Regions from separate parts of the Paenibacillus sp. SAFN-117 genome, predicted to be linked through region 2. Evidence: riboswitches for the same ligand, from Rfam matches in the RefSeq annotation. Region 2 holds a riboswitch; each other region holds the start of a gene.
What was found. Region 2 has a riboswitch for thiamine pyrophosphate ahead of ACTHRH_RS14275 (ABC transporter substrate-binding protein). Riboswitches for the same ligand answer to the same signal wherever they lie in the genome.

Region 1: it holds a riboswitch for thiamine pyrophosphate, as region 2 does, so the genes downstream of both, tenA (thiaminase II) here and ACTHRH_RS14275 (ABC transporter substrate-binding protein) in region 2, are expected to answer to the same signal.
Region 3: it holds a riboswitch for thiamine pyrophosphate, as region 2 does, so the genes downstream of both, ACTHRH_RS24150 (YkoF family thiamine/hydroxymethylpyrimidine-binding protein) here and ACTHRH_RS14275 (ABC transporter substrate-binding protein) in region 2, are expected to answer to the same signal.

Annotation. Positions count from the first base shown of each region.
Region 1 is NZ_JBQCLK010000005.1:116,218-126,629, reverse strand. It holds gene ACTHRH_RS05210 (carbohydrate ABC transporter permease) at 1-35, shown strand, start outside; gene ACTHRH_RS05205 (carbohydrate ABC transporter permease) at 327-1,220, shown strand; gene ACTHRH_RS05200 (YIP1 family protein) at 1,604-3,649, shown strand; gene ACTHRH_RS05195 (DUF5696 domain-containing protein) at 3,674-5,905, shown strand; gene ACTHRH_RS05190 (carbohydrate ABC transporter permease) at 5,902-6,798, shown strand; gene ACTHRH_RS05185 (carbohydrate ABC transporter permease) at 6,892-7,833, shown strand; TPP riboswitch at 7,899-8,009, shown strand; gene tenA (thiaminase II) at 8,214-8,906, shown strand; gene thiD (bifunctional hydroxymethylpyrimidine kinase/phosphomethylpyrimidine kinase) at 8,903-9,709, shown strand; gene thiM (hydroxyethylthiazole kinase) at 9,706-10,412, shown strand, end outside.
Region 2 is NZ_JBQCLK010000020.1:32,962-43,373, forward strand. It holds gene ACTHRH_RS14245 (ABC transporter ATP-binding protein) at 1-64, shown strand, start outside; gene ACTHRH_RS14250 (hypothetical protein) at 192-587, shown strand; gene ACTHRH_RS14255 (aldo/keto reductase) at 775-1,701, shown strand; gene ACTHRH_RS14260 (DUF2203 domain-containing protein) at 1,872-2,273, opposite strand; gene ACTHRH_RS14265 (HAD family hydrolase) at 2,452-3,105, opposite strand; gene ACTHRH_RS14270 (cobyrinate a,c-diamide synthase) at 3,731-5,290, opposite strand; TPP riboswitch at 6,371-6,481, shown strand; gene ACTHRH_RS14275 (ABC transporter substrate-binding protein) at 6,855-7,850, shown strand; gene ACTHRH_RS14280 (thiamine-binding protein) at 7,871-8,155, shown strand; gene ACTHRH_RS14285 (ABC transporter permease) at 8,155-8,916, shown strand; gene ACTHRH_RS14290 (CD3324 family protein) at 8,986-9,276, opposite strand; gene ACTHRH_RS14295 (YcdB/YcdC domain-containing protein) at 10,271-10,412, shown strand, end outside.
Region 3 is NZ_JBQCLK010000050.1:5,035-15,446, forward strand. It holds gene pdxR (MocR-like pyridoxine biosynthesis transcription factor PdxR) at 1-139, opposite strand, end outside; gene ACTHRH_RS24120 (helix-turn-helix domain-containing protein) at 444-998, shown strand; gene ACTHRH_RS24125 (histidine kinase) at 1,191-2,924, shown strand; gene ACTHRH_RS24130 (response regulator transcription factor) at 2,987-4,600, shown strand; gene ACTHRH_RS24135 (ABC transporter permease) at 4,902-5,867, shown strand; gene ACTHRH_RS24140 (carbohydrate ABC transporter permease) at 5,880-6,767, shown strand; gene ACTHRH_RS24145 (extracellular solute-binding protein) at 6,834-8,471, shown strand; TPP riboswitch at 8,638-8,739, shown strand; gene ACTHRH_RS24150 (YkoF family thiamine/hydroxymethylpyrimidine-binding protein) at 8,827-9,429, shown strand; gene ACTHRH_RS24155 (ECF transporter S component) at 9,444-10,034, shown strand; gene ACTHRH_RS24160 (ABC transporter ATP-binding protein) at 10,018-10,412, shown strand, end outside.

The DNA of each region.
Region 1 (10,412 bases), on a different contig from region 2:
TCTGTATGAGGCTGCTGTCTTCGAAGGATCAGTGATCGAACATGAGATGATTTTACGAGGGGTCAGCATCACCATTCATGCAACGCTTCATCGATGGTCAGCCGTGCCATTGGTGCGACGCTTCTATCGATGGTCAGCAGTGTCGTTGGCGCAACGCTTCATAGATAATCATCAGTGTCATTGGCACAACGCTTCACTGACTGTGGGCAGCCTCGTTTACGCCATGATTCATCGAGAAAGCAGAAGGCAATCACGATTGTTCTTTAATCCGGATCTGATTCGGAGAATGCCGGGGCCGAAGTCCAAACCGAAGGGGGGAACCTGCTTTGACGGCAATAACCCGACAATGGGTCAAACCTATGTGGCGTAAGCTGCGCCGAGTCCGCATGGTCAAGCCGGGCCGGGTCGTTCTGCATCTGGTCATGCTGGTGCTGGTCGTCCTGACCTCTGCCCCGATTGTTTATGTCATCTCCACAGCTTTCAAGCCGCTCGACGAGCTGTTCATGTATCCGCCCCGGTTTTGGGTAATGAAGCCGACGCTGAAGAACTTCAGCGACCTGTTTATCGCTACGGACGGAATGCTGGTGCCCTTCACCCGCTATGTGTTCAACAGCGTCTTGACCACCGTGGCCACCGTCTTGGGCAGCGTCGTGATCTGTTCGATGGGCGCCTTCATTGTATCAAAATATAAATTGCCGGGGACCGGCTTCTTGTTTGCTTTGATTATTTCTGCACTGATGTTCTCGCCCCAGGTGACGCAAATTCCGACCTATTTCGTCATCTCCAATCTGGATTTGATCGACAGCTATTGGGCGCTCATCCTGCCGAAGCTGGCTGTTCCGTATAACTTTTTTCTCATGAAGCAGTTTATGGACCAAATTCCCGAAGCTACGCTGGAGGCGGCCAGGGTGGACGGAGCGAATGAATGGACTTCGTTCTGGAAGGTAGTTATGCCGATGGTCAAGCCGGCGTGGATAACCGTCGTCATCTTTACCTTTATAGCAAATTGGAACGATTTCTTCACACCTCTGATTTATACGACCAGTGAAGCGATGAAAACTTTGCCGCTGGCTATGGCCGGCGTGTCCAACGGAACCGTCGGACGGATGGGGGCGGCGGCGGCCGGGGCGTTCGTCACAACGATACCGACGATCATTTTGTTTGTCATCCTGCAGCGGCAGGTAATGGATACGATGGCCCATTCCGGCATCAAGTCATAGAGGCGTATAGGACACGATAGACCTTAATCGGTCTGGAAAGGCCTTCTGGCAGCTTTAACGGACCCGGAGTAGACTGTCGATTTAGGGTATACAACCAAAAACCAAAGATCATGTGCGCGGTTTGGTTTTAACGGACCCCAGAGACCTTAATCGCTCCACAAGGGCCTTTCGGTCATTTTAACGGAATCGGATGACCTTATTCCAAGAAATGCAGGCGAAAGTATGAGGATTTCAATGAAATAAGGGCGTCTGGGTCCGTTAGTCTGAAAAAAACGCCTATTTTGTCGAAATAGGGTCTTTCAGATCCGTTACACGATTACAGTGGAGGATAGTCTAAATTTTGGCGCGTAGTGTTCAATATTACACGGAGGAGGAGGGATCGGGTGAACAAGTGGATGCGAAGGCTCGGAATCGCGCTGGCCGTCTTCGTGCTTGGAGTGGCTCAGAGCTTCCCGGTATTTGCAGAGCCGGCCGAGAGCTATGTGATCGACAAGGAAGGATACAAAATCCCTACCCCTCTCGGTTATTCCGTGGAAAGGGTGCTGATCGGAGATTATCATTACGGGATGCTCAAGAACCCCGAGGATCTGTTCATCGATGCTGCCGACCGTCTGTATATAGCGGACACGGATAACAACCGGGTGGTCGTGATGGATAAGCTCGGCCAAATCCTGCGGGTATTCGGAACGGAGGAGGACGGGCTGGAGTTGATGTCTCCAAGAGGGGTATTTGTGGAGCGGGATGGAGACGTCTATATTGCGGATTCGGGCAATTCCAGAATCGTGCATCTGACGCCGGAGGGTGAGCTTGTCGAGGAGTTTGTGGCTCCGGAATCGGAGCTGATCGACCCGGATTTTCCTTTCGCCCCGGTCAAGTTCGTCATTGATCCGGGGGGGAATCTGTACGTGCAGAGCGGCAATGATTATCATGGACTGCTGGTGATTGACGGCACCAACGGTTTTCAAGGCTATCTGGCTCCAAACAAGCTGAAGTTTAATCTGCGGGATTGGATTCTGCGGGAATTGGCCACCAGGGAGCAGAGGGAGGCTCTGGGGAAGAAAGTGCCCCCCAATCATCGCAACGTGACGATCGACCCTGAGGAAGGCCGTCTGTACACGGTCATTGAAAATACCGATTCCGACGAATTGAAGCAGTTCAACTTCGTCGGCATCAACACTTATCCGGCCGCCCGGTATGGAGAATACAGCGGGAAGAACGGAATCTTCACCTCCGCCAATTTGGTCGACGTAGCAGTGGATCGCAGCGGGATTCTGAGCGTGGTCGATTCGAATCAGCGCAAGGTTTATCAATACGATCAGGAGGGCAACAATCTCCTCGTATTTGGCGGCAGCGGTTCGCAAACCGGCTTCTTCCAGGAACCGGTCAGCATTGCCGTCGATTCCGAAGGACTCCTGTATGTGCTCGACCGCGGCAGGGGGGAGATTCAAGTATTTCGCACCAACCATTTCGCAAGTCTGGTTCACGAAGGAAGCCGGCTGTTCCACGAAGGCCGTTATGAGGAGGCGATGAGTCCGTGGCAGGAGGTGCTGGCGATTCATTCCAATTATAATCTGGCTCACCGCGGGGTGGGGAAGGCGCTCTTCAAGCAAGGAAAATGGCAGGAGGCGATGAAGCACTTCCGCTTGGGCGAAGACAAGGCGAATTATTCGAAAGCGTTCCAGGAATATCGCCACATGCTGATGAGACAGCAATTCGGCTGGCTGGTTCTTGCTTCAGGCTTGCTCTTGGCCGGCTTGTACATGGCCGTCATCCGACTGGGGCGTTATGCCAGGAAGGTGGAATTTGCCCCTTCCTCCGTTCCGGCATGGGATCACGCGGTCATGGTGCTCTTCTCCCCATCGGAGGCCTTCTCCCGGATTCAGAGCCGCCCCCGTTGGAGTCCGGCTATCCTCCTTATATTGATGCTTGTGGCCGCCCGTTTTTTTGAAATCTATTTTACCGGGTTTCATTATGCGGGAACGCGTCCCGAATTTGCCAACCTGTGGCTGGAAACGTCCAAGATTATCGTCCCGCTGCTTGCCTGGATGGTATCGGGATGGGCAATCACCTCCATAATGGACGGGGAATCGAAGCTTAAACAGATAGCGGTCGCTTCCGCTTATGCCATGATTCCGATGATAGTGGGGACCGTGCTGACCACTCTGCTCACCAGCATTTTATCCCTGGATGAGAAAGCGATTTACGAAGGCTTGCGGGTGTGTATATGGATCTGGACCGGCTGGCTGTTTCTGATTCAATTCAGGGAGATGAATGATTATTCAGTCGGCCAAACGATACGTGTGATGCTGGTAACCTTGTTCGCCATGCTCGCACTGCTGGTCGCCGCCACACTGTTTTATGTGCTGATGAATCACATATTCAAATTTGCGAAGGAGCTCTTCCTGGAGCTTTACATCCGAAGCCAGTAACGCAGGAAAGGAGGGGGGGACAGCTTGACGCCTCGACGTGTGCTGCGATGGATCTCCTGGGCCGTTGTGCTTGGGCTGCTGACATTTTTCATATATGCTTTGGAGAATTATATGGTGGAGCAAGGGGTCATGGGGGATGGGGCCGGCCAGCAGAATGCCGATTTCCCGAGAGCGGTTCTCGATAAGCTGGGCGATCTTTCCGTCTATGAGAAAGTGGCGGAGAACCGGCGGTTGTCGCTGTACTACGAACCGCTTACCTCCTCTATTGCCGTTGAGGACAAAGAAACAGGCGCGGTATGGCTGTCGGCTTCCGATGTTTCCGACGAAGAGGCGGGCGGGAGTCAGCTCCTTAAGGACAGTCTGAAGTCGCCGTTCAATTTCTCCTATGCCGATATTGGACGCCCCACCCATGAGGTGGTTAGTTCCAACCTGATTTCCGGCTCACCCACAATCGGGAAAGAAGCAGTGGACAACGGAATCAGGGTTACGTATCAGTTTGACAATCTCGGCCTGCAGTTCGCGATCGAGTTCACGCTTGATGAGGACCGTCTGGTCGTCTCCGTACCGGTTACGGAAATCCGCGAGCAAGGGAATTACGCCCTTGTCTCCATCGAGCCGGTTCCCAATCTGGGAGCGGCTTCCGATCGGGATAAGGGGTATATGTTCTATCCGGATGGCAGCGGAGCGATCTCCTTTTTCAAGGAAAGCCATCCCCAATACAGGGAAAAGTATTCTGCGCTTGTCTACGGCTCCGAGGATATATTCGAGAGGAACGGACAACGGGCGGAGAACGCTTATTTACCGGTATTCGGAGTCCATAAGAACGGCAGAGGATTCGTGGCTTATATCACGGAAGGAGAGTTTGAATCGAAGATTCATTACGCTCCAAGCGGTTACCTGGTCAATGTGAACCGCGTTTCCGCGGAATTCCTCTACCGGCGCGAATATTCCGCAGCGATCCGCAAAGGGGAATACGCCAGAAGGGTAGAAACCGGGATGCGGGCTTTCGATCATCAGGTCGTCTATCACTTTCTGCCGAAGGGCAGGGCGGAATATTCGGATATGGCCCAAATTTATCGGGAGTATCTTATCCAGTCGGGCAAGCTTCACAGAACGATAGAGAAGAACAAACGGACGATTCCTCTCGCCCTGAACCTGTTTATGGGCGTGAAGGAGGAACGGGTGCTGAAGGACCGCTTCGTGCAGGCTACGACCTTCGAGCAGGCGGAAAATATTGTTCAGCAGTTGAAATCAGCCGGGGTGGAGGAGATGAGCGTCATTGTCAAGGGGTGGATGACAGGAGGATACGGGGATTTTCCGGATGGAACCGCTGCTGCCGGCGAGCTGGGCGGTGCCTCCGGGCTGAAGCGGCTCGCCCGAACGATGAAGGAGAACGGCCTGGAGCTGTTTCTGAATTTCAACAATGTTCATGCTAACGCGGATAATCTGGGCGTGAGGAAGATGTCGGCGGTCATGAAGGACCCGGGCAGGCTGCCGCTGCAGAACTATTACGGAGATTCGCTGCTGCTGAATGCAGTGACAGCGGCAAGCCGCTTTGACTCCGGTCATAAGCAGACTTTGTCCGGATACGGAGCGAGCGGAATCGATTTTGAAGCTTATGGGGATTTGGCTGTTGCCGATCACAGCGAATGGAACCCTCTGACCAGAGAAGGAACCGTCGGGCAGTGGCTCTCCATGCTTCGGGAATCCCGGGAGATGAACGGGAAGGCGGCGGTTCACGGCGGAAATCAATATGTTCTTCACCTGGCGGACCGGTTGTCGGATCTTCCGCTGGAGGACTCCCGCTACGTCTTCACAGACGAGGCCGTTCCTTTCTACCCGATGATTGTCCATGGCAGCATTCCGTACAGCGGCGACATTCCGCTCAATATCCATCACGATCAGCGGCAGGGATTCCTTAGATGGGTGGAATACGGAAGTATGCCTCTCTACGAATTGACCTGGCGGGAGCCGGAGGAGCTTCGCTTCACGGAATACCGCAAGCTGTTCAGCTCTGCCTTCGGGCAATGGGCTCCGGTCATCATCGAGCAGTACCGGGAGCTGAACGAGAGGCTCGGGCATACCTGGGGGCTCGCGATGACCTCTCATCGCAAGCTGGAACGGAATGTATACGAGACGGGTTACGAGGATGGAACGAGGGTAATCGTCAATTATGGCTCTATTCCTTATGAGACGGAAGGGACGACGGTTAAACCGCTGGATTACGCTGTTTTGACCAAGGAGGTGGGGGAATGAAGCTGGGCCTGGAAAGAAGAAAGAGGATCAGTGGGCTTCTCTTCATCTCCCCGTGGCTGGTCGGCTTTGCCGCCTTCCTCGTCTATCCGCTGATCAAGTCCCTCTATATGAGCTTTCGTGAAATTCAGGCGGTGGCTGATTTGCAGATGACCTTCGTCGGCTGGGACAACTATTCGAAAGCGATTTTGAAGGACACGCAGTTCATCCCGTTCTTTTATAAGGCCATTCAGGATGCCATCGTTGAGATTCCGCTCATCCTTGTCTTTTCTTTCTTCATCGCCACTTTATTAAACCAGGAAACCGTAGGCCGGATGTTCTTCCGCGGAGCCTTCTTCCTGCCGGTGCTGATCGGCTCGGGCTTCGTGATGCAGCAGCTTCTGGGCCAGGGGATAGGCGGGCTGGATGCGGTGAAGGACCCGACGGAAATGATGCGCGAAGGCGTTGCCAACGGGCTTGCGGTGCCAGAAGCCATCGCTATGTACCTGCCGAATGATTTGGTCAAGACGCTGTCCGACATCATGGGCAGACTGACGATCATTTTCTGGAAGACGGGAATCCAGATTCTGCTCTTTCTGGCCGGACTGCAGGGAATTTCGGATTCGCTGTATGAATCGGCGAAATGTGACGGCGCCACTCCTTGGGAAATGTTCTGGAAAATTACGTTTCCGCTCATGACCCCGGTGCTGCTTCTCAACGGAATTTTCACGCTGGTGGACTCGTTCACGGACATGCGCAATAACGTTATGCGCTATATCCAGAAGGTGGCGTTCACCGATATTGAGTTCGGTTATGCCGCGGCGCTCGGCTGGATTTATTTCGTGTTCGTATTTCTGCTGATTGTGCTGATCTTCACCTTGACCCGCAAGAGCGTATTTTACGCAGGGGACAGGTAACACAGAGTGGGCGGCGCGCTTGCTTCAACGGCATGTCGGAAGCCATCCCAGTCTATGCGGCTACATGCGGAAGCATAAGGAGGAGGTTTAACGATGCAGACTGTTCGTACCCGCCCGAGTATCGGGGCAAGAATGGCTTTGGCCGCGGAAGGGATTCGCAGGTGGAAAATCGCATATCGCATCTACCGGCTGTTCATCTATCTCTTTCTGATCGGACTGTCGTTCGTGTTCCTGTATCCGTTTCTCTTCATGATCTCGACCTCGTTCAAATCCCCGGGCGATCTGGTCGATCCGACGGTATACTGGATTCCGAAGCAGTTCAGTGTGAAGGGATATTTCGACGCCTACGCGGCTCTTAATTATTTGCCCTATCTGAAAAACACGGTCGTCCTGACGCTGCTCACCGTGACCGGCCAGATGCTGTCCTGCGCGGTAGTCGGCTACGGCTTCGCCCGCTTCCGCTTCCCGGGCAGGGAGCTGTTGTTCGCGCTCGCTATGTTTACCATGATAGTGCCTCCGCAAACGATCATCGTGCCGATGTTTATTCAATACAAGGAATTGAACTGGATCAATACGATTCTGCCCATGGTTGTGCCGAGCTTCTTCGCTAACGGACTGCGCGGGGCCTTGTTTATCTTCATCTTCCGCCAGTTTTTCCGCGGCTTGCCTCATGAGCTGGAGGATGCGGCCCGGGTGGACGGCTGCGGCGCACTGCGAACCTTCATCCGTATCGTGCTGCCGGTCTCCATTCCGCCTATACTTGTATCGGCGATTCTTTCGGTGGTGTGGCACTGGAACGATTTCTTCGAGCCGGCCATCTTCCTGGTCGACCGTGATAAATTTACTCTGCCGATGATGCTGCCCTTCCTCGGGCAGTCGCTGAACTCGATGTCGGGAGGGACGGCCAGCGCCAATGTGGGCCAGGCGACAACGATGGCCGGATGTGTCCTTGTCATCCTTCCAATCCTGATTCTCTATCTCGAAATTCAGCGTTACTTTATGAAGAGTATCGAACGCTCCGGAATTGTAGGATGAAAATGTTGGATGACAGTCTATTCCAGATATGTTAATATAAATTTGCTTGCAATTTAATACATTATTCAAACTACTAGGGGTGCCCTATATTCGGGCTGAGAGGAACGCAGATAGCTTCCAACTCTTATGAACCTGATCTGGTTAGTACCAGCGGAGGGAAGTAGTCACTAGGGTATTTGTATACCCTATTATTTCCGCAGACCAAGAACCGGGTTCATGAATGCCATGAATCGGTTCTTTTTTATTTATCCGATTCCCTCTCCCCCCCATGAAGAAAGGAGGTTCCTTCTCCATCCAGCCAATTTGCAGCCCATTCGGCTGAACTTGCAAGCGATTCTATGCAATTCTATTGATTTTCAAAATTCAAGGAGGCGGTTCCAATGACTTTTACTCAACAATTACGGGAAACCAACCAGGATTTGTTCGAAATGATTTTCCATCATCCGTTTGTAGAAGGGATCGGCCGCGGAGATATTGCCAAAGAAGCGGTCATGCATTATGTAAAAGCCGATTTTGAATATTTGAACGCATTTATGAAAATCTATGCGATTGCCATGTCCAAGTCGGATACTCGCAGCGATATTGCCTTTTTCCATGAACAGGTAGGCTTTACCTTACACTCGGAAACCGGCCCGCATATGAATTTGTGCGACTATATCGGCGTTTCCTATAAGGAATTGCAGGGTCATCCACTCCCGCCAACTGCGGATCATTATGTGAAGCATATGATGTATCATGCCTATACCGGTTCACTCGGGGAAATCTACGCCGCTCTCTTGCCGTGCCCATGGACCTATTTGGAAATCGGCAAGGTGCTCATGGAGAAATATAAGCCTCAAGCGAACCATCCTTTTTATCGCTGGATTACTTTCTATGCCGACTCGGGAATAGAAGCACTCACCGAAACCTTGTGCAAGCGGCTCGATGCTTGTGCCGAAGAAGCCTCGGAAGCCGAGAAAAACCGGATGCGCGACGCCTTTCGAAAAAGCTGCCAGCTCGAGCTCTGCTTCTGGGAAATGTCCCTGACTTGCGAAACATGGCCCGCCGGAAACATTGGAGTGACTGCGCCATGAAGCGTGTTCCTTGTGCTCTCACCATTGCCGGAACGGACCCGACGGGCGGCGCCGGTATCCAGGCCGATCTGAAAACATTTCAAGAACTGCAGGTGTACGGAATGTCCGTCATTACTTCCGTTCTCGCGCAGAATACGACCGGAGTCCAGGATGTCGTCCATCATTCGACGGCTTTCATCGGTCGTCAACTGGATTCCGTTACAGAGGATATACCGGTTCACGCTTTTAAAACAGGCATGATTGCCAGCTTGGACATGATGGAATTGTTGACAAGGAAGATTCCGGAAATTAAAGCCCCTTATGTGCTGGACCCCGTCATGATAGCGACAAGCGGGGATGCGCTCATTGATCCGGATGCGCGCGCCTTCTTGAGGGACAGGCTCCTGCCGCTCGCCAGCATCGTCACTCCGAATATACCGGAGGCGGAGAGCTTGACCGGCGGTACGATTACAACGACAGCGGATATGGAGGAAGCGGCCGTAGCGCTCGTTAACCTGTACGGGGCCGGAGCCGCGCTTGTCAAAGGCGGACATTTACGCGGAGAAGCTGTAGATATTCTATACGACGGGGAAAAGCTGTACGCTCTGTCTGCGGATAGAATCGAGACGACCAACACGCACGGTACCGGTTGTACGTTATCGGCCGCGATTACCGCCTATTTGGCGCAGGGGCTTCCTTTATATGAGGCCGCACGTAAGGCCAAAGACTATATTACCGCGGCCATCCGCCATTCCTTGCCGCTTGGGAAAGGCAATGGCCCGACGAATCATTGGGCGCCGCGGATCGGAGGCAGCCAAGCATGAATCAGTCGATTATCGATCAAGTTCGCCGACAAGTGCCGTTTATCTATCACCTGACCAATCAGGTGGTCATGAATTTCAGCGCCAACGGGTTGCTCGCTTTCGGCGGTACGCCCGCCATGGCCAAATATATAGAAGTGGCGGAACCGCTGGCAGCGGCATCCGACGGGGTTCTGATCAATTTAGGCACACTCTCTCGCGATGAAGTGCCGGCATTGGTCAAAGCAGGTAAAGCCGCGAATCAAAAAGGGATCCCCGTCGTCCTTGATCCGGTGGCGATTGCTTGCTCGGCCTTCACTAAAGAAGCGGGGCGGGAGATACTGCAGGAGGTGAAGCTGGCCGCGGTCAAGGGCAATGCCGGGGAAATGGCTTATCTGGCCGATATTCCGTGGGAAACCCGCGGCGTCGATTCCATAGGCGGCGGCGATGCGGCGGCAGTGGCCGGGGAAGTGGCGAAGCGTTACAGCACGATAGCGGTCGTTACGGGGGAAACCGATTATATAGCGAGTGAGGACAAGCTGCTCGTTAATGAAACCGGCCATCCGCTGTTGACCAAAATAACGGGCGGCGGCTGTTTGCTCGGCTCGATTCTGGCCGCCTGCCTGACGACCGATGCCGATGCCTTGGAGCAAGCCTATACGGCCGTATCCTTCTATGGGCTGGCGGCGGAGTATGCGGCAGCCCGTCCCGAAGTACGCGGTCCCGG
Region 2 (10,412 bases):
AGACAAGTACGGAAAGGCCGGATTATCGGCCGCTTTTACCGAGCTGTTCCAAGCGAAGCGATGAACCGATTTGAACGGATTAAGCGAATGCTTCGCTTGTGCAACCTTGAACTTGCTCTCATTTGCTTCTGCGCAGGTTTGCCGGAAAGCTTCATTTTATCGCCATCAACTATGAAATAGGAGGGAAAAGTATGGCACAGCGTACCCGCTCCTTCGTTCTCGCATGCTTGCTGCTGGTGTTTCTGACCGCCTGCGGCACCGTTCAAACCGGCCTTCCGGACGGGATTGCAGTCCCCGAGGAGCAAATTGCCCTGACGAGCGACCCCGAGCCTGCGGCCGCCGGCCAGGAAACGACCTTAAGCATTGAATTGAAGAATCTGCCCGAGCCGGATGACACCACAGTCGATCTGGAAATTCGCAAAGCGGGATCGGTTCGGGGGAAGTTTAGCAAAACCAAACCGGATAAGAGCGGAGAAATGTTTTCCACTGAGTACACATTTGAAGAAGCAGGCCGATATGAGGTTATCATTCATATCTATGCTCCGGACGTCCATCAAACCGTCCCCAGAGAATTGGAAGTTAAATAAACAGCCGCCGTCCGCTTAACAAGCGATTCGGCAGAGCTTATATGGCTTGAAACAGGTGATCAGGCTGATCAGTCCTGCTGCCCCACCCCGGTCATTCGCCCGCTAATACGGACCGGGGCTTGCTTTACAGCCATAACTTGAGAGTTGCCGGCAAGAGAGGTAACATGGTAGTCAGGAGGGATGAACGATGAAATATCGCAGACTCGGCAAAACAGGTCTCAAGGTTTCCGTTATAGGAATCGGAACTTGGCAGTTCGGCGGAGAATGGGGCAAGGATTTCTCCCAGGACGAAGTAGACCGGATCCTGGGACGGGCCAAGGAGCTTGGCATCAACTTCATCGATACGGCAGAATGCTACGGCGACCATTTATCGGAGCGGTTTATAGGAGAATTTCTCCACAAGGACCGGCGGGAGGACTGGGTGGTCGCCACCAAATTCGGGCATGAATTTCACGGCCATCTTCATCGGACCGACCGCTATTCGCCGGAGGATGTCATTCGGCAGCTGGACGCTTCTCTTCAAGCGTTAAGAACCGATTACATCGATCTGTACCAATTCCATTCCGGCCCGAATGAAGCCTTCGACAACGATAAGCTGTGGACCACCTTGGACAAGCAGGTGCAAGCGGGAAAAATCCGCCATCTGGGCACCTCCATCGCCAAGAACGATAATCTGCATCAGACAGAGCAATCGACACGTGTTCAATCCAAAGTGATACAGGTCATCTACAACCGGCTGGATCGCCAGCCCGAGGAGCGGGTATTCCCTTCCTGCATAGAGCAAGATCTTGGAGTATTGGCGAGGGTGCCGTTGGCCAGCGGATATTTAAGCGGCAAATACAAGCCCGGTACCGTCTTCGGGAGCAATGACGTAAGGCATCGTCATGATCCGGAGCAGATCAGGCAGAGGCTTGCCAAAGTGGAAGAAATTCGTGCCAAGGAAGTTCCCGAAGGAATGGATATGGCGCAATGGGCCTTGGCCTGGTGTCTCAAGCACGATGCCGTTACAAGCGTAATTCCGGGCTGCAAGAGCGTGGAGCAGGCGGAGGCTAACGCAAGCGCCGCCCAATGGGTGAGCGATAATCACCCTCAGGCCTGGAAGGAAGAGGAATAAACCTCACCTTTGACTGGCGTGAGGCATGGCTCCCAATAAGCGTCGAGCGTTATATATCGGCTCGTCATTATACGCAATGTAACAAGGATAAACGGCTATCGCCGTCCCTTGAACTGAGAGGCCTCTCCCGTTCCTTTACGAACGGGGGAAGCCTCTTTATATGTTGTGATTCAGTTATGGTCCAGTCGTTTTCTTCCGAAATAACCGTCATCCAGCCCATGATAATGATTGATTTTATCTTCCCCGAGCTTCCAGCATAAGAGTACCTCTTCACCATTGATCACGGCTGGAAAGTCTACCAGTCCAAGCTCTATATCTTTGAGCTCCGCCCCCTTATGAGCAATGCTGTTGGCGATCAATTGAGCCTCCATCTGAAGAAACTCCAATTCGGACTCGAGTAAGAAATAACGGTCCTCTCCGCTTGAATCCGATACGGGAGCCGTCTGCTTCATATGGCACAAATCCGCGTACATACGCTCAAAACGATTTTTAATCTCCTGCAGACTTTCCACTTCCTGCCGGATGATCGGCAGCAAGCCATTGGCTTCCTCCGGTGTAAACCATTTTTTCACTGGCTGCTCCCTCCTTCTCTTGAGAAGCCTGTCCAACGAATGAAACGATTATCGGCACTAAGCCTCCGTCCCAATAATCGGCAGAAGGCCCTTCGCCCTCGGCCGTTTTTCCTTCGCTTCATGGATGATCTCATGATCCGACAGACTCCCAATACTCTCTGGCTGCTGACAAAGCCAATTACAGATGCTCCAGCAGCTCGCTCATTTTGCTAATTTGGGCGATGAAAGGAACTTCGTTCGTTTCAAGCCCCGCTGTGTCGCAGCCATATAAAATAAATCTGGATCCGCCATCGCTAGCAGCTTTCCCGTCCATCCAGGAATCGCCTACGACTACCCACTCTTCCGCTGCAATATCCGGATACAGCTTATGCACATACAAAACTCCGTCGGGAGAAGGCTTCAAGCGGCCCATCTGCTCCCGGCCGACGATATGGTCGAAGTAAGACTTGACCCCGGTTTCCGTCAATGCCGCAAGTGCTGCAGGATAGGTGTTATTGGTCAGAATGACCATAGGGTAACGTCCGTAAAGCCGGTCCAGCACCTCATGAACCTCCGGCTCCAAGCCGGCCCCGGCCATGCCCTCCCTTTCAAAACGGCCAATAACGTCCCATACCCCGTCAAGCCACTGCCCACCGTCACCCGCCCGCTCCCTCGCCATCTCGATTAATTGGGCACTGGTATATTGTTGCCATGCGGGAAGGTCCGGCAGCAGCCGATGGCCGGATAAATAGGAGTAGACTCCTTCCTTCATTGCGGGAAAATCAATCGAGGAACGGAGCACCGTATTATCCATATCAAACATTAGTCCACGGATCGGCAGAAGATGTGACAATCGGTATTCCCCCTTCTTATTGCTTTTTAGATCCCCTCCATCTTGTTCTTCAAGCATACTCTATCTTTCCACCGGTTTCCATCCCTCTTTCACAACGCGCACCTCTTCCGTCGCGGTGGACAGTAAAAGCCCTTATTTTCATGCAAAAAATCAGACGGGGATTTCTCCCCGCCCGATTCCGATTCGCCCGGAAAACGAAGGCGCCTATAGTTTTCTTAGAGGGCTTGACCGATTTGGAAATACTCAATAGCGGTCCAAACTGCCTATACTGTCATTCGATCTATTAAGAGGACACTTGATGTATAGTGCCCAATCGGCCAATCTAATAGTCGGAAAAACGGGACTTGTCCGGCCATCCGGCAGCCGCGCGGCGGGCAAGTCCAATTATAAGCAGTGATGGACGTCGGCTATTTGAATTGGTTAAGGCTGGACCAGTACAGCAGAATTAACATTTTCAACGTCCAATCCAAATCTTTCAATCCAATTCCCTCCTTTTCTCTCAGGCTTCTCTAATATATGAGCGCTGAAAGAAAACGGAGTGGGGGCCGGTCTAATTCTATGAAAAAAATCACTTCTGTCCCGGAACTGCTAGATTTATAGATTTATAGATTTATAGATTAATAGATTAATAGAAAACGGATTTCCGCTGTGCATATTCCCTGCAGCATTCCAGCCAGCGGGCCGCCAAGCGCGGGTTGGAGGCAAAATGGATGTGCGAAAATCCGGCCACCAGGCTGCCGGACATATAGCCCTCGGCGTGCTCCCCTTTACGTCCCTTCACCCAATAAGCCGGCGGCCATTCCTCGTCAGGCTCCACAACGGAATAATGGAATTCATGGCCGCGGGCGGTTTCTCCCTGCCCGAACAGGAAATTCCGCTCCATTCCGTGAATTTCCCGGTAACCGAAGGACTGCAGCCGATCCTTCATCACGGTCGATCCCGGGATCAGGCCGATCATCGGATACTTCCCGCCGTCCCGGGTACGAATTTCGTTCGTCAAATACATGTACCCGCCGCACTCGGCCAATGTCGGCATGCCGCTGAGGACAGCGTCGCGAATGGACCGTTTGGGCAGCTCCTGCCGCGAGAGAATCGGGGCATATTCCTCCGGAAAGCCTCCGCCGATGTACAGACCGCTTGCATCCTGCGGAACCTCCTCTCCGGCAAGCGGAGAGAAATAGACGCATTCTGCGCCGTACGCTTCCAGCAGCTCCAAATTTTCCGGATAGTAGAAGTGGAAGGCGGCATCCTTCGCTATGGCGATACGCAGCGGATTCCGCTGCGCGGAGGCCCGGTCCGCAGGCTCGAATCGCGGAGCATGGGACGGCTCGGCCCCCGGGGGCCGCAGCGATAGCACCGGGGCGGCCGACTGCTCCGTCTGCGAGGCGCCCGGCTCGGGCCGGCGGAGCGCCCCGGGCTGCGGCGATGGCGGCGAAGCGGGGACCTGCTGCGGAAAGATGGTCCGCTCCGCAAGGACCGGCGGCGACTCCGCGAGGGCCAGCAAGCCATCGAGGTCGATCCCGGATTCCGCGAGGTCGGCCAGCCGCTCGAACAGCGGCTGCAGCTCGCCTCGCGCTAACGCCGGGATCAGCCCGAGATGGCGCTCTGGCAAGGCGACGGCATCGTCCCTGCGCAGCCAGCCGAGTGCGGGAATTCCGCACTCCTGCTCGATGGCTGCCCGGACGATGCCGTAGTGCCCCTCGCTTCCGACGCGGTTCGCGATGACTCCGGCTATCCGGATGTCATCGGCGAACCGCTGGAAGCCCTGCACGATCGCCGCCGCCGAGCGGCCCATGCCGCTGCAGTCGACGACGAGCACGACCGGGCATTCCAGCAGTTGGCTGATCTCTGCCGTACTGCCCGTATGGCTCGTCGGGTCTTTGCCGTCATAGAAGCCCATGACCCCCTCGATGACGGAAATATCCGCCCCCTGTGATCCGCGGACATAGATTTCCCTTACTCCCTTCGGGGACATCATCCAGCTGTCCAGGTTGCGGGAGACCCTGTCCGTAATGGCGGTATGATAGCCGGGATCGATATAATCCGGTCCGCATTTGAACCCCTGCACCGCCTTGCCCCGTCTTCTCAATGCGGCCATGATTCCGAGAGCGGCCGTCGTTTTGCCGCTCCCGCTGCCCGTCCCGGCGATAAGAATCCGTCTGTCCGTCGGCTGTTCCGTTCTCAATTTTCTTCCCCCTTATATTCCTGCATCCGGCTGTGTCTCTAAGATAATACAACCGCATCACCGTATAGTTCCTATAAGCCTTTCTCTTCGCCCAGTATACCTGTTAAGCTTTGATTTTGCCATTCTCTTAAGCGATCGGGATGGCGGCCGATGATAATATATGAGGAACTCTTGCTTCCATAAAGTGTGGGACCCCGGCTGCTTCGCAGCAAAGCTTTGGATATTAATAAGTAGGCGAAATTACTAGAAAAAATAAGAGAAAGGGAGAATATGGATGAATAAGGGGCTTTTTTTTTAATAGATTGAAATTAATAGAATTTTTAGAATATTTACATAATATTAAAACTCTGTTAGGATTGCAGTAAGCTAAACACCAAACAAACACAAGATACCCAGTATCCTTATCTCATCTCCTCGACACAGCTGTTTACCGGAATGGGACCCTAAGGGCGACAGTGAATTGGAATTCCGATTCGAACCGCCATCCATATTAAAGAGCCCACTCCGTTAAATAGATATATACTCTTAGCGGGAAAGGGGATAGTCCAATGGAGCAGCGTTAGCGAAGCATGCTGTAATCAGGTTGCATGAAGGAAGAAGTCCCGTGACAGCTTTTTCCGTAATCTGTGGGCATGTGGGAACTCATATCAGCTCTTTCTGCCAAGCATGCATAGCATGTAAATGAAAGGGTTAACTAAGAAGAAAGGATTGGACATGCTGGGCATGTGAATCGCAGGAGGTTAATGGAAGTAAAGTGAATATGGAAATTCAAAGATAAGGCTCCGTTTATTTTAATGAGAAAATAGACGGAGTCTTTTTAGGTTCTTCACGATTTGCCTAACTACCATGAAGCACCCATTTGTGATGAACTCGCATTTAAATTTCTCCGAGGCCAGCAAATAGCAAGTTCCGCCGCAGCCTGCCGATCCGTTTTTCCACTTGCCTTATTCAACCTCAATTGTGCAGGGCCCTTGGCCGATTTCGGTAACGGTCCCAACTCCGGATGACCTCTCAGTGGACACATTTCCCTATTCACGCTATAATATAGTCGCAATGGCCGTTGCATCCTGTTGTTTTACAACTTCATAACCGGGGAGCTGGACTAGGCCGGCTGAGATTGTATCCCGCAAGATACTGACCCTTTAACCTGATCTGGGTAATGCCAGCGTAGGGAATACTGCATATGGTCCATCCATGTGCCGCCTATATGCTATTTTGCGCCCTTAGATCAGGGGCGTTTTTTTATGCATTTTTCCAACATGAACATAACAAGGGAGGAAGTAAGGGAATCATCGCCATTCAAGGGAAGAATGAACTCGCTTAAGCCATGCTGAATATCGGCTGGTCAGACGCTCGGAACGAAACCGATCACCGTGCGAAAGCCGGTTCGTGATCCGGCGGCAATTTTTTATCCGGAGACGAATATGCTCTACTGGTCCGGATTTCCGCCTATGCTGTAGGACTATCCCGGCAAAGGATTATCGGATTCATCCATATCTTCTCATGATGGAGTACACGAGTCCCCTTAACGTTAACTATGAAATCATTAACCTGGAAAAAACTAATGTTCGTCGCCTTGACCGCTCTTCTAATGCTAACCGCCTGTGGCAATAAAACCGAGCCGGCGCCGGACAGTGCTCCAAGCGATAAACTGACGGATGTCACTCTTGTTCTCAACTGGTTTCCGAATACCAATCATACCGGCTTATATGTGGCGCAAGACTTAGGATACTACGAAGAGGCCGGTCTGCGCGTCAATATCGTTCCCCCGGGGGTCAACGGATCGACGGCTATTGTCGGCTCCGGCGAAGCCGCCTTCGGTGTAAGCATCCAGGAGAACGTAACGGAAGCCCGCATTCAGGGAGTTCCGGTGGTCTCCATCGCCACATTGATGCAGCATAATACCTCCGTCTTCGCATCGCCCGTGGACAAAAATATTAAGAGCCCGAAAGATTTCGAAGGCAAAGTATATGGCGGCTTCGGCTCTCCGGCGGAGGAGGGAGTGCTGCAGTCCTTGATGCAGGCCGATGGGGGTGCCGATGTCAACACGGTGAAAATTGTCAACCTGGGCGAAGCCGATTTCTTCACCGCTGTTCAGCGGGATGTCGACTTCTCCTGGATCTTCTACGGCTGGACCGGAATCGAGGCCGAGCTGCGCGGGGTTCCGCTCAATCTCATCCCTCTTACGGATTACTCCGAGAAATTGGACTACTATACTCCGCTGTTAATCACTAACGAGGAGACCATTAAGGAACAGCCGGAGCTGGTCAAGGCTTTCCTCGCCGCAACGGCCAAAGGCTTCCAATATGCAATGGACAAGCCGGAGGAAGCTGCGAAAATACTGCTGAAAGCAGCGCCGGAGCTGGATGAAGAGCTGGTCATGGCCAGTCAGAAATGGATCAGCCCGCGTTATCAGGATGATGCACCGCAATGGGGCATTCAGAAAAAATCGGTATGGGTCAACTATGCGGATTGGATGAGAGAACACGGATTAATCGAGCAGGAATTCGATGCCGATGCTGCCTTTACGAACGATTTTCTGCCTGAGCCCGCACAATAACTGCAAGAAGGGAGAGCCGAATGATGGCGAATGCGCTCGTTAGCTTTGAAACGATCCCGAGAACGGAGGACGCTGTTCCATATATTGACTTGGCGGTAGACATTATACGGAAGTCTGGCGTCAAATATGTGGTCGGGCCGATGGATACGATGATGGAAGGAGAATTGGAGCAGCTGCTCGAAATTGTCAAGCAAGTGAACGTGGAGCTTGCGAAATTGGGCGGAGGCGGAATCTCCTCAGTTATCAAAATCCATTATGATCCCAAGGGAATTTCAATGGCACAGATGACGGAGAGGTACGAATAATGAGCGGCGGCTCCCGATGGAAAACCTGGCTGCCTCCTGTTGGGGCAGCCCTCCTCTTTCTAATCGTCTGGCAGTTATCCACTATGTGGTTCGATGTCCAGAAATGGATTCTGCCCGGTCCGATTCAAATCGTTCAGGAAGGAATTACCCAATGGCCAAGGGTGTGGATGCATACCACCACCACCATTCAGCTCACCCTGATCGGCTTCGCCTCCGGGATCGGAATCGGCTTGATCACGGCTATCTTCCTGCATCAGTTTCCATGGATCAAAAGAGCACTGTATCCGTTTCTGATCCTGACCCAGAATATTCCCATTATTGCCCTGGCTCCTTTACTGCTTATCTGGTTCGGCCTCGGCCTCTTCCCGAGAATAATCATTATTATTATCGTCTGCTTCTTTCCGGTCACTATCTCGACCTTGAACGGACTGAGACTGACCGACGCCAACATGCTTAAATTTATGGCAATGTCCGGCGCCTCCAAGAGACAGACCTTCTGGAAGCTGGAGCTTCCTCATGCAATTCCCAGCCTGTTCTCCGGCTTGAAAATATCGGCCACTTACAGTGTGATGGCCGCCTTCATCGCCGAATGGCTGAGCGCCAGCGAGGGCATCGGAACCTATATGAGGACCGCGAACTCCGCTTTCCGCGCGGATCGGGTATTTATCGGCATCATCGTCATCGTGGCGTTCAGCATGATTTTGTTCGGCTGCATCGTCCTCCTGGAAAAGTGGTTCACCCGGTGGAAAACGGCGAAATAATTATCTGTGAACATCCATCTTATCGCCAAAAAGGCGGCCAAATGTCCATCGGACACTTGGCCGCCTGATCTATCTCGTCGCGTTCGAAGCGCGCTCCTTGTTCTTGCCGATTATTTTACGGATGCTGTCTTCCGACAGATGAAAGGTCTGTATCAATTCCACCATCTTGGACCCGTTCTTATATTGACGGTAAATTTCTTTATTTCTCCGTTCCAGAAGCAATCGAGCCCCGTTATTTTCACCCCAGCCCGCACGTTTCTTCTCTCTCTTGGGGATGTAAATGATTTCTCCTTGAATATACTCCTGCAGCTGCTTCAAAAGGCTAGGGGGAAGAACATCCTTTCCATTTTTGTAGCTCACAGATGAAAACCTCCTCATTTATTGTCCTGCCGTTGCAACGGTTATTAAAAATAAGGTTAGCTGCTTTCATCTTGACACCTCCTTTTCTATATTATGTATATGCCCAGCGTTCGATAAGGAAAAAAAAGAACAAAAAAAACACGATAACCCAATCGTGCCTGTCGGTGATGCCTATATCATTCAGGTGACGGTTACAGATAATGCAAAGCTATTCAGTTAGAACCCCTTGGATAAAACGAATTTTTTGAATCATTGCTATCTTCTCCTTTCACCAGAATTTAAACTACATATTTCCATTATAAATTGTATTTGGAAGCCGATCAAGAGCTTAATTTCTTTTTTTACCACAATAGAATTTATAAGTTATTGCGTCCTGAATAACTTCAAATTCTATTTGGCGATAAAAACAACCTCTAAACGCGGTCGTTCATCTATGAAATACTCCGATAGGAGTTTTTCTCATAATATAGAAATTATAAGTTCTGGGTTCCCCGCAATGTACTGTATAAACCTTAACCGAAGCAAAGTCACGAAGATCGACCGCGTTAAGGAAGGTTTAGACGCTGACTCCGTTAGAGTGCGGATGGAATACGCTTCGGAGGCTATGCGTCACTTGTGGGGATCTAAAGGGTGGGGGCCCGCGAGGACCCCCGCCGATCGAATCTCCGTATTAAACGGAGACCACCTCAGCTATTGTAATCAATCCGATCACACTCCTTTCCTCGGAATTTGCCGGCACCATTAATTTACTATTTCCTTGGTTCAGGTACAAGCGAAAGAATAGTTATAACCGTTCTTTCCTTTACTTGACCGATGCCATAAGGCCCCCGGGATCGCTTGCCGGGTTAAGGAAGCTTCACTGAAACAAGCCTTCATGCCTAGCTGTCGCCAATGGATAGCTGTCCGTTATTTCAAGAACGCGTGCAACCTTTTTATAATCTATTGCGTCCGTAATATTGGTAAAGATTAGTACAAATACGAGGAGGCTTGCTTCATGAAAGCACCGAAAACTCTGCTTGCATTTGGTATGACAACAGCCATGATGTTTTCATTACTTCCTTCGGCTTATGCGGATCAGCCGGTCTCTGCTTCTCACACCTCATCTAAAGCCGTAACGGTTCTTCCGTCCCCTGCAT
Region 3 (10,412 bases), on a different contig from region 2:
ATTTCGCGCATTTTCTGATGGAAGGTAGCAGAACCCCCGGAGCGAGATGGCCCTCGTCTATCTCCGTCTTAAAATAGTCGTAGATTTGGTAAAATAGTGGTCCGTTCTCTGACTGCAAGTGGATAGCATGATCGGTCACCGCTCTCACCTCGATAAACTTTTAAATAGATTCAGTGTATTGTATTATATTATCAAATATAATAATATTACTATATACGATAATAAAATTGGATGTCTGGAAATTCACGCCACTTGCCTTGAATTAGAGCGATATCAATTTTGATAATAGTCGTGGAGCCAATTCATTTCCCGTACAAGCACCGCGCGCGATGGGAGATGATATGGTATGCTCCATTATATATTATATAATAACAGGTTGCCGGTCGGACTGACGGATGCTATCCTCAGTATGACCGTTTGATGAGAGAGAGGGAACAGGAATTATGGCGGAAAACAAAGCGGAGGTCGTTCTCCATCCGATCCGTATGAGAATTATTCAGTGCCTGGCCGATGGAGAGCAGTTAACCGCCCAACAATTAAACGAGAGAATGCCGGACGTGCCTCCGGCTACCCTATACCGGCATCTCAAGAAGCTGCAGGAGGCGGAATTGCTGGTCATTGCGGAAGAACGCCCCAATCGCGGCACATTGGAGAGAGTCTACATGCTTCCGGAGCATGCGGAAGGCATGTCGGTGGAAGAACTGAAGCAAGCCGGTCCGGAGGATCATTTGTCCTATTTTATTAATTTTATGGCCCAAATTATCGGGGATTACGCACGCTATGTACGCCATCCGTCCTTCGATCTGTTTCAAGATGGCGTCATTTACAGACAGATGCCGCTCTATTTATCCGACCAGGAGAATCTGGAATTGCTTCACAGAATTCGGGAGCTGATGCTTCAGGCGGCAGAGAATGAGCCGACGCCGGAGCGGCGTCAACGGTTGGTGACAACGATCGTCTTTCCGGAGCCGGGTCCGGACGCGGAAGGCAGTGAATAGCTGGTCCGGACATTTATCGTTTTGGAAAATCTATAATTTTTACACGAAATTTATAAATTTTCCCAGTAGAATGCGCAAGCCTCACTCCAATATAATTGGAATAAGCAAGTTCCCGTATATTGGATGAGGATGTTGTTTAGTTTGGAATGGAAGCGTTACCAATATCCTTTATCGAGGAACGAGGCTGAGGATATGTTTACTAGAAGACGCCTTTTTACAAGCATCGGCAACAAGATGTTTCTGATCGCTTTCCTGTCGGTGCTGTCCGGTTTAATCATGATCGGGGTGTTTGCCTACTCTACGGTTTATGTATTGATAAAGGAAAATCAGGAGAAATCGCTGCAGTCTTCAGTCGTGCATGTAGAAGACTATTTGAAATGGTACATGTTGAATATCCAGTCCCAACTGCTTTACTTTTCCAATGTCGATATTTTTGAGTCACTGAGCCGTGAAAATTACATGCTATTGATGAATAATTTCATCACCTTGTATTCCAACGATATTAATGCGGCTTATGTTATTGAGCAGGGGGAGCTGCTGGCGATATCGCCGGAGCTGTATAAACATTCCATTCCACGTCAATGGCTGGAGGAGGTTGACAAGCAGGCGTCGCAGTGGGGCTTCTGGTGGAGTGATCCTTTCGACTCCGGATTCGGGCGGGCGGTGACGGTAGCCAAATCTTTCCGCTCCTCCGACAAAACGAGAACGATAACGGTTGCCCTGGAACTGAATGTGGAATCGTTCGCCAGCTTGGGGGAATCCCGGCCTACGGACAAAACGATTTATATTTTCTCCAGAAGCGGGAAGTTTGTCGCCTCCAACACTCCTATAGACCATTACTCGCAAAAACTGCAGCGGGACGAGATGGTGCGGATTCTGGGGGAAACACTGATTGAAAAAGGGAAGGACTTTAATACGATCCATACACCGCAGGGCGATTTCAAAATTTTAAGAAGCGACAACAACCGATGGGATTGGATCGTGTTCTCGGTCGTTAACGAAGCCAAGGCCTATCCGCTGTTAACTTCATTGCAAAAACAGTTTTTGCTCATTTTGCTTATTTGGATCACCATCTCGCTTATCATATCTTATCGCTTGGCCGCCTATATCAAGAAGCCGATCCGAACGATCATCCGCCAGATGAATGCCGGTTCACTGGGCCGATTGGATACGCGCATCGAAATCAAGCGCAATGACGAATTTGGCTTGATTGCCACGCATTTTAACAAAATGATGCTGAACCTGAACGACCTGTTCAACAATTTGAAAGAGGCCGAAGAAAGAAAACGGGTGCAGGAAATGAAAGTACTGCAGTCGCAAATCCAGCCTCATTTTTTGTACAACACCTTAAACGCGTTCTACTGGCTGAGCGAAACCGAGCGTTCCCGCGAGATCGGACCTTTGATTCAGGCATTAATGGGCTTGTTGAAATATTCCATCGATAAGGTAGGGGATGTCGTCCCTCTGGAGGAGGAGGTCAGGCAGCTGCATAATTATGCGGAGCTGATGAAGCTTCGGTACGGTCCTGTATTTGATCTGGACATCGTCATTCCGGATTCCATTGCGGCTCAAGCGACGATCCCGAAGCTAACCTTGATCACTCTGGTAGAGAACAGCATTTTCTATGGGCTGAGCAAGCCGAATCACCGCAACCATATCATTATTTCTTCGGCGGAATCGGATGCGGGCCAATTGCTTCTGGAAGTGAGCGATACCGGCCCGGGAATGAAAGAGGATGCCATTAGGGATTTGTTCAAGAAGCAGGAGACCCGCTCGACCTTCAAAGGGCTGAACAATCTGGGCATTCGCAATATCCAGGAGAGAATTCAGCTGTATTACGGGTACGAATACGGGTTGAGCATTGAAAATGATGAGGAGGAAGGGCTGCTGGTCAAAATTCGGCTGCCGTTTCCGAGCATAAGCTGATCTTGCGACAGAACATCAGCCAAGTCGAAAAGATGTGGACATCGCATTCAGGGGGGCCTTCTATGGAAAAGCTGAAAACGATGGTCGTGGACGACGAGCATTTTGTCAGAGAGCATTTTGAACGGAGAATTCCTTGGGAGGATGCCGGCTTTATCTGGTTGGGAGCGGCCCAGAACGGGCGGGAAGCCATCGAGATGATGGAGCGGGAGCTTCCTCACATCGTATTGACAGATATAACGATGCCGGTCATGGACGGACTGGAATTTGCGAAGTATGTCCGGGACCGATGGCCGAAGGTGAAGGTCATATTCTTAACCGCGCACGATGAATTTGCCTATGCTCAGAAGGCATTGGTGCTCGGAGCCAAAAATTATTTGCTCAAGATGGGACTGTCTAAAGAAGAGATTCTTCAAGCCTGTACCCAAGTCGCGGAAGAAATCAAGCAGGAACGGGACCAGGAGGAGCATATTCACTTCCTTAAAGCAGAGTATAGCGAAAAGGAGTGGTCCGCCAGACGGCAACTGGTTCAACGTCTGCTGGAGGGAAGTGCGGCCGGCAGCGAGCTCCTGCGTCATCTTAACGGGGCCATCGCTTTAAACGGCCGATACTATGCCGTTCTGTCCTTCGGCTGGGACGGCTATTCCGTAAGTGCGGAACAGGCCTGCGAGGCACATACGCTTGAAGAAACGCTGGATCAAAGGCAAAAGCAGACCGGCCAGGCGATCGAGCAATGGGAAGGGATGTCCGGGGAACCGGATATTCAGGCCGCCGTCTTTCCGTATAAACGCTGCCAATTGTTTATCATGCTTACTTGTCCCGTTCACCGGGGCTATGCCTTTTTCCAATGCAAGCTTAATGAGTTCGTTCATAACCGGCTGTCCCTGTTCAAGCAAAGATTAGGCACAGACTGCTTTGTATACGTCGGCCCGATAACAACCGAACCGGAGCAGTTTTCGAAGTTGGTCAGAGAGGCACTGGCCCGGATTCAGGAACATTTCTATACCGGTCTGAGCGTCATGTCGGGTCCGGACACAGGTTCCTTCTATGAACCGGGGAAGGTGGGGCGGCTTGAAATCATTGCCGAACTGACCCGCTCCCTGCATGCCCGCAACTGGCAGACATTCGCCGAGCATGTGCAGCAGTTAACACAACTGCGCAATCCGCCCTATTCGCCGAATTTTCTGTTAGGTGTAGCGGAAGCGGTTCTCGATACCGTCATGGAAGGCAGCGAAGCGGACATGCATGATTTGAAGCTGCAGTTGGAATTGATTGTTTCCTGGGAGCAGTACGGCTGGTGGTGGCAGCAAGTTAAGGAGCGGCTGGCGGTCATCTACGGGCTGCAGGGGGAGAACCGGAAGGTGCGCAGGGAAATCCAGGCCATCTGCCAGATGGTATCGGAACAATATGGCAAGAACTGGAGTATGGCTGATTTGGCCAAGGCCGTCAATCTCAACCCGGCTTATGTCGGACAGCTTTTTAAACAGGAGACGGGCGAATATTTGACCGACTACATCAGCCGGGTGCGGCTGCATAAGGCTAAGGAACTGCTGGAGCGGACCGACATGAAAATTTACGAGGTGGCCCAGACGGTAGGCATAACGGATTACCGGTATTTTTGTAAAATGTTCAAAAACATGGTCGGAGTGACGCCAACCGAATATAAGAAGTCCATTTAGCTTCGTGGCTGAATGACGCTTGAGGGGAGAATCCTAAGATTGCTTGGGGTTCTCCCATTTTTTCTGCCTCCATTGTCCGCTGCATGGCTGTCCCTGTTTACTTAGCTTCCAAGCGGTATCCTGATCGTTTCTTTGAGCATTCTCAGAGTAGACAAAGCGGCGACAGATTGCTCAGTCATATATATATAATTTTTACACAGGTTATAAAATTTTTCCCGTAGAGGAGGGTGGAGTCACGAAGCTATAATTAAGTCAGACCAAAATTGTAAGCGCTTTACAAAGAGAAAGTGGGAGTGAGAGAATGGCGGATATTACTTTGAAAAAAGACCTGGCGCCAGCTTCGAACAAGAAAAAGACGTGGCGGACGAGATTCGTCCGAACCATCAAAGAATACAAGTGGATGTATTTGATGCTGATTCCCGGCATGCTTTACTACCTATGCTTTAAATATTTGCCCATGTTCGGCCTGATCATAGCATTCAAGGATTACAACATCATGAAGGGTGTGTTTGACAGTCCATGGGTGGGCTTCAAGCATTTCGAGGAGATTTTCCAAAGCGCAGATTTCTATCTTCTGCTTCGCAACACGTTGGTGATCAGCGTATTCAAAATTATATTGGGCATGGTCCCCGACATAATGCTTGCTCTTATTTTAAATGAAATCGGTTCCAGGTGGTTCAAGCGGACCATTCAGACCATCTCATATATGCCTCACTTTTTATCCTGGGTTATCATTTATGGGCTTGCGTTAGCGTTTCTGGCTCCGGCGGATGGCTTGATTAACGAGTTTTTGAAATTTCTAGGCAAAGAACCGGTCGATTTCCTCACCTCCAAGAGCTGGTTCCGGCCCATTCTGTATATTACCGAGATATGGAAAGAAGTCGGCTTCGGGGCGATTATTTACCTGGCGTCGCTATCCTCCATCGATCCGAGTCTGTATGAAGCGGCGGTAGTTGATGGAGCGGGCCGCTGGCGCAAGATATGGCACGTCACCCTGCCGGGAATCCGAAGCGTCATCGTACTCCTTCTGATTATTCGACTGGGAGGCATTCTGGACGCCGGCTTCGGCCAGATCTACATCTTCCTGAACGCGAGAGTTTACGAGGTAGGGGATATTATCGACACCTGGGTTTTCCGGCGGGGGCTGGAGGAGATGCAGTTCAGCTTCGCGGCTGCGGTCGGGTTCTTCAAATCATTCGTAGGCCTTATACTGGTGCTCAGCGCCAATAAAATTGCCAAGAAGTTCGGCGATTCCGGCATTTGGTAGGAGGGAAGCTTCATGAACACACAGATCAAAACAACGGGAGACCGGCTAATCGACGCTTTGTTCTACACCATCCTGACCTTGATCGGCTTGGCGACTCTGTTTCCGATGTATTATGTCGTCATCATGTCCATTACACCGCTTAAGGAGACGATTCGCAACGGAGGCTTCGTTCTCTTCCCGTCGGAAGTGACGTTCAGCGCCTATCGTGCCATATTCGAGAGTCCGAGATTGCCGCAATCGCTGAAAATAACGACTTTGATTACGGTCCTCGGGACCTTCCTTAACCTGGTTTTTACCTTGCTTCTGGCCTATCCGCTGTCACGCAAGCAGATGCCCGGGCGCAAGCTGTGCCTGTTCCTGATCGTATTTACGATGGTTTTTAACGGAGGGCTGATCCCGAATTATCTGGTGGTTAAGGAATTCGGTTTGCTAGACTCTATCTGGGCGCTCATCATTCCCAGCCTGATAGCGACCTTCAACCTGCTGATTGCCAAGACATTCTTCGAGAATATGTCGATTGAAATTCAGGAGGCGGCCAAGATCGATGGCTGCAACGATTTGCAGACGCTGTTCTGGGTCGTACTGCCGCTGTCCAAGGCCATCATTGCGACGATTGGATTGTTCTATGCGGTAGCCCACTGGAACGAATTTTTCGCAGGGATCATGTTCATTACGAACGATAAGCTGTATCCTCTTCAGGTCATCTTGCGGGATATGCTGCAGCAGCCCAATATGAGCGTGGAAATGATGAGCCAGGTTCAGGGCTTGGAGGCCGAGCTTCCTCCATTCTCCATTCGGATGGCTATGGTCGTAGCTACGACGTTGCCTATATTATTTGTTTATCCGTTTGTCCAGAAGTATTTCACGAAGGGGGTTATGCTGGGAGCGATCAAAGGTTGATGAAGGCTACTACGATATGCAATAGCTAAAAAGCCATTTTAAAAAAACATGGAAAGGGGAAGTCCAATGCGCATTAAACCAATAGCAGGAGGATCTTTATCCATTATTATGGGGGCTATGCTTGTGCTTACCGGGTGCGGCAAGTCGGAACCGGCACCGGCGGCCAACCCGTCACCGGATGCCTCTGCATCCACACAGCCTTCGGAGGCACCCAAGACGGATGATATGGGGAAAAAGTATGATATTGAGTTTTTTGTCCCAACCGGTACGGGAGGGTCGCTTCCAAGTGAAGATAAAGATTTCGTCAAGAAAACGATCGATGAGAAATTTAATGTCAATCTGAAAATCACCCATATGGCGGCCGGACCGGACTCGACCAATAAAGTCAATGTAAGGTTCGCCTCCAATACTCCGCCGGATTTGGCAGTCGTCGGCGGGAGGGATTCCCAAACCTACGCCAAAGACGGTCTGGTGGCCGATCTGCGCCCATTCATGACTAAAGAGGCGATGCCCAATTACTATAAATGGATTAGCGATAACGAATTCAAAGGCTATTATACGATTGAAGGGGTAGACGACGGCCTGCGGGCGCCGACTCCATTTGATCTTACAGCGTACAGCGCTTGGTATATTCGTAAGGATTGGCTGGATAAATTAGGCCTTCCGGTGCCGACCAATTATGAGGAAATGCTGGAAGCGATGCGGCAATTTACTTTTAACGATCCCGACGGGAACGGCAAAAATGACACCTACGGCTTCACCACTTCCGGCAATGGGGCCAATGTCGGATTCGATTGGCCTCATTGGGTCAAGAACGGCTTCTACGCCTCCATGTATATTGACGAAGGAAAGCTGGTGGACGCCGGTTCCCACCCGGATACGGTCAAGGTACTGCAGGAAATCAAAGATACTATTGCGGAAGGTATTGTCGATCCCAACTGGTTCTTGAATAAGGGGTCGGAGCATCTCAATAAGATCATCGAAGGCAAGGCGGGAATCGTTAAAGCCGGTGGCCGCGATTTTGCGCTGGAGAGTGTGGAGACGAGCGCGGTGAGCCGGGCAAGACAAATCAATCCGGAAGCGGATATCGTTCCGTTCAATCCTTTCCCTGATGCCAAAGGGATCAAGACGGATCCGCAAGGCTCCTTCGGCTTTGTTGTTCCCAAGCAGCTGGCCGAGCAAGAACCGGATAAGGTGAAAAGAATGATGGCCATCCTCGATTATCTGGCCAGTCCGGAAGGTTTCCTGCTGACGCATTACGGCCTGGAGAACGAGTCCTATACGAGAGAAGGCAACAAGGTCACGTTAAAACCGGACGTCATCCAAAAGATCAACGAAGAGAACGGTAAATTCCTGCAGATTTACGATTTCTTCACCCGGGTTTCCGATACTAGTCCAATCGGACTGGAAATCATCAATCCGAAAGAAACGGAACGGGACCGCGCTATCGTGGAAGAATTGCTCAGCTATAAATCGGTTCCTTACACTGGAGGACCTTATGTGACACCGCCGGCCGGCATCAATATTGCCGATTACCGGAAGGAAATGAACTCGACTCATGCGAAAATCGTCTTCGGCGATCTGCCGGCCGACAAGTGGCCCGAGTATTTGGAGGAGCTGATGACCAAGCATAAGGGAAGAGAAATTTTCGAAAACTACACGAAACAAATTCGCGAAGGCGGCGGGTTTGACGCTGTGAAATAACCCCAATAACGTAAGTATGAGCTCTCAGCATCGGGCTAAATGAGCATTCCCCTGCAATAGCGGGGGAATGCTGCGTTTCACCGAAATAGGCCCGATGGGCCAATTGACAAACCGGAAGCACTCCACTACGATAAGACTCAAGCAATGAAAAAACTGCATATTCATTCAAATGCACTAGGGGTGCCGTAATCGGCTGAGACGGACGCTGTCCGATCCCTTTGGACCCGATCTAGGTAATGCTAGCGTGGGGAAGTGTAGCTGCACAACGTTATTTTAGCCTTGTGTTTAAACTGCATCTTGCCCGGGTGCAGTTTTTTTATTTGCTCAAAACCATTTACATGGAGGGTGTTCGCAAATGGAACAGACAGGTTGTGGAGCCAGTCGGATCGTCGGCTGCCGGTTCTCTCTTTATCCCATGTCGGACCGGTTCGTAGAAATCATTATGGGCGTGTTGGAGAAGGTGGATCGATCTAAAGTATGGATGAGCACGGATGATATCAGCACCTGCATTCGGGGGAAGGCCGAGCATGTCTTCGATGTGGCCAAGGCGGTTTACATTCAGACTGCTGTCTCCGAGTTGCATGTCGTATGGAACGGGACCTTCTCTATAGGCTGTCCGGGCGATAGTGAAGGAGACGTCTATTTGTCTGAGGATGAGGAGAGGATGAATGAGGCCGGTTTGCGGCAGCATTCGGTCGAGACGGCTTGCCAGTTCGCCCTGTATCCTCTCGGGAACCCCGACTATATGAAAATCATTTATGACCAAATCGAACGGGCCAAAGCGCGAGGAACCTTCAGCGGCGGTGTTCACTATGCGAGCCGATTGGACGGGGATGCCCATGAAGTGTTTGCCTCTTTGGAAGAATCGTTCGTGAATGCGAGCAAGCTCGCTTCCCATGTGACCATGACGGCCGTGCTTTCTGCGAACAGCCCTTCCAGGAAGCCGGACAGAGTGTAGAGGGGGCTGCCGTAATGAAGCGCTGGAAGCTTCGCGAGGTGGTAGTGCTTGCCGCGTTATCGGTCGTTTTTGCCGTAGTCTATCTGGCTTTCCTACAATTCGGCAATGTCTTGGTCGGCCTGATGGGCCCGATTGGCTACGAGTTTATCTTCGGCATCTGGTTCATTGTATCCATCATCGCCGCTTACATTATCCGCAAACCGGGGGCGGCTTTCGTGTCCGAGACGATTACCGCAGCCATCGAGCTGCTGATGGGCAATGTGGCCGGCCCCAGACTGCTGCTGTCGGGGATGATTCAGGGGCTCGGGGCGGAGGCTGTATTTGCCGCTACCGGCTGGCAGCGCTATTCGACCTGGGTGCTGGTCTGCGCGGGAATGGGCTCGGCGGTGTTCAGCTTCGTGTGGGGCTTCTTCGTCTCGGGCTATGCGGCTCTTCACCCGGGATACGTCACGGCCATGTTCATTCTTCGCCTCATCAGCGGGGCTGTTCTGGCCGGCCTGTTGGGCAAAGGGGTGGCGGACGGCCTGGCCAAGACCGGGGTGCTGAGAGGCTTTGCCATTGCCAAATCCGCAAGAAAGAGAGAGCATCATGACATTGCAGGCTAACTCCCGTCTGCTGGAGGTGCGCCGGTGGACGTTTGCTTACGATGAAGAGTCGGCTCCGGTCATCGATAACGTCAGCTTCGAAGTAGCGGAGAACGATGCGGTTCTTCTGCTGGGGCCGAGCGGCTCGGGCAAGAGCACGCTCGCTTACTGTATGAACGGCCTGTATCCGGAGGCGGTGGATGGTCATTCTGACGGAACAATTCTGCTGCAGGGCCGGGAAATAAGCTCTTACAGCCGTTCGGAAATTAGCCGCTGCATCGGAATGGTCTTCCAGGATCCGGAGAGTCAGTTCTGTATGGTGACTGTCGAGGATGAGGTGGCCTTCGGCCTGGAAAACCTGGCGGTCCCTCCGGAGGAGATGGACGCGCGAATCGACCG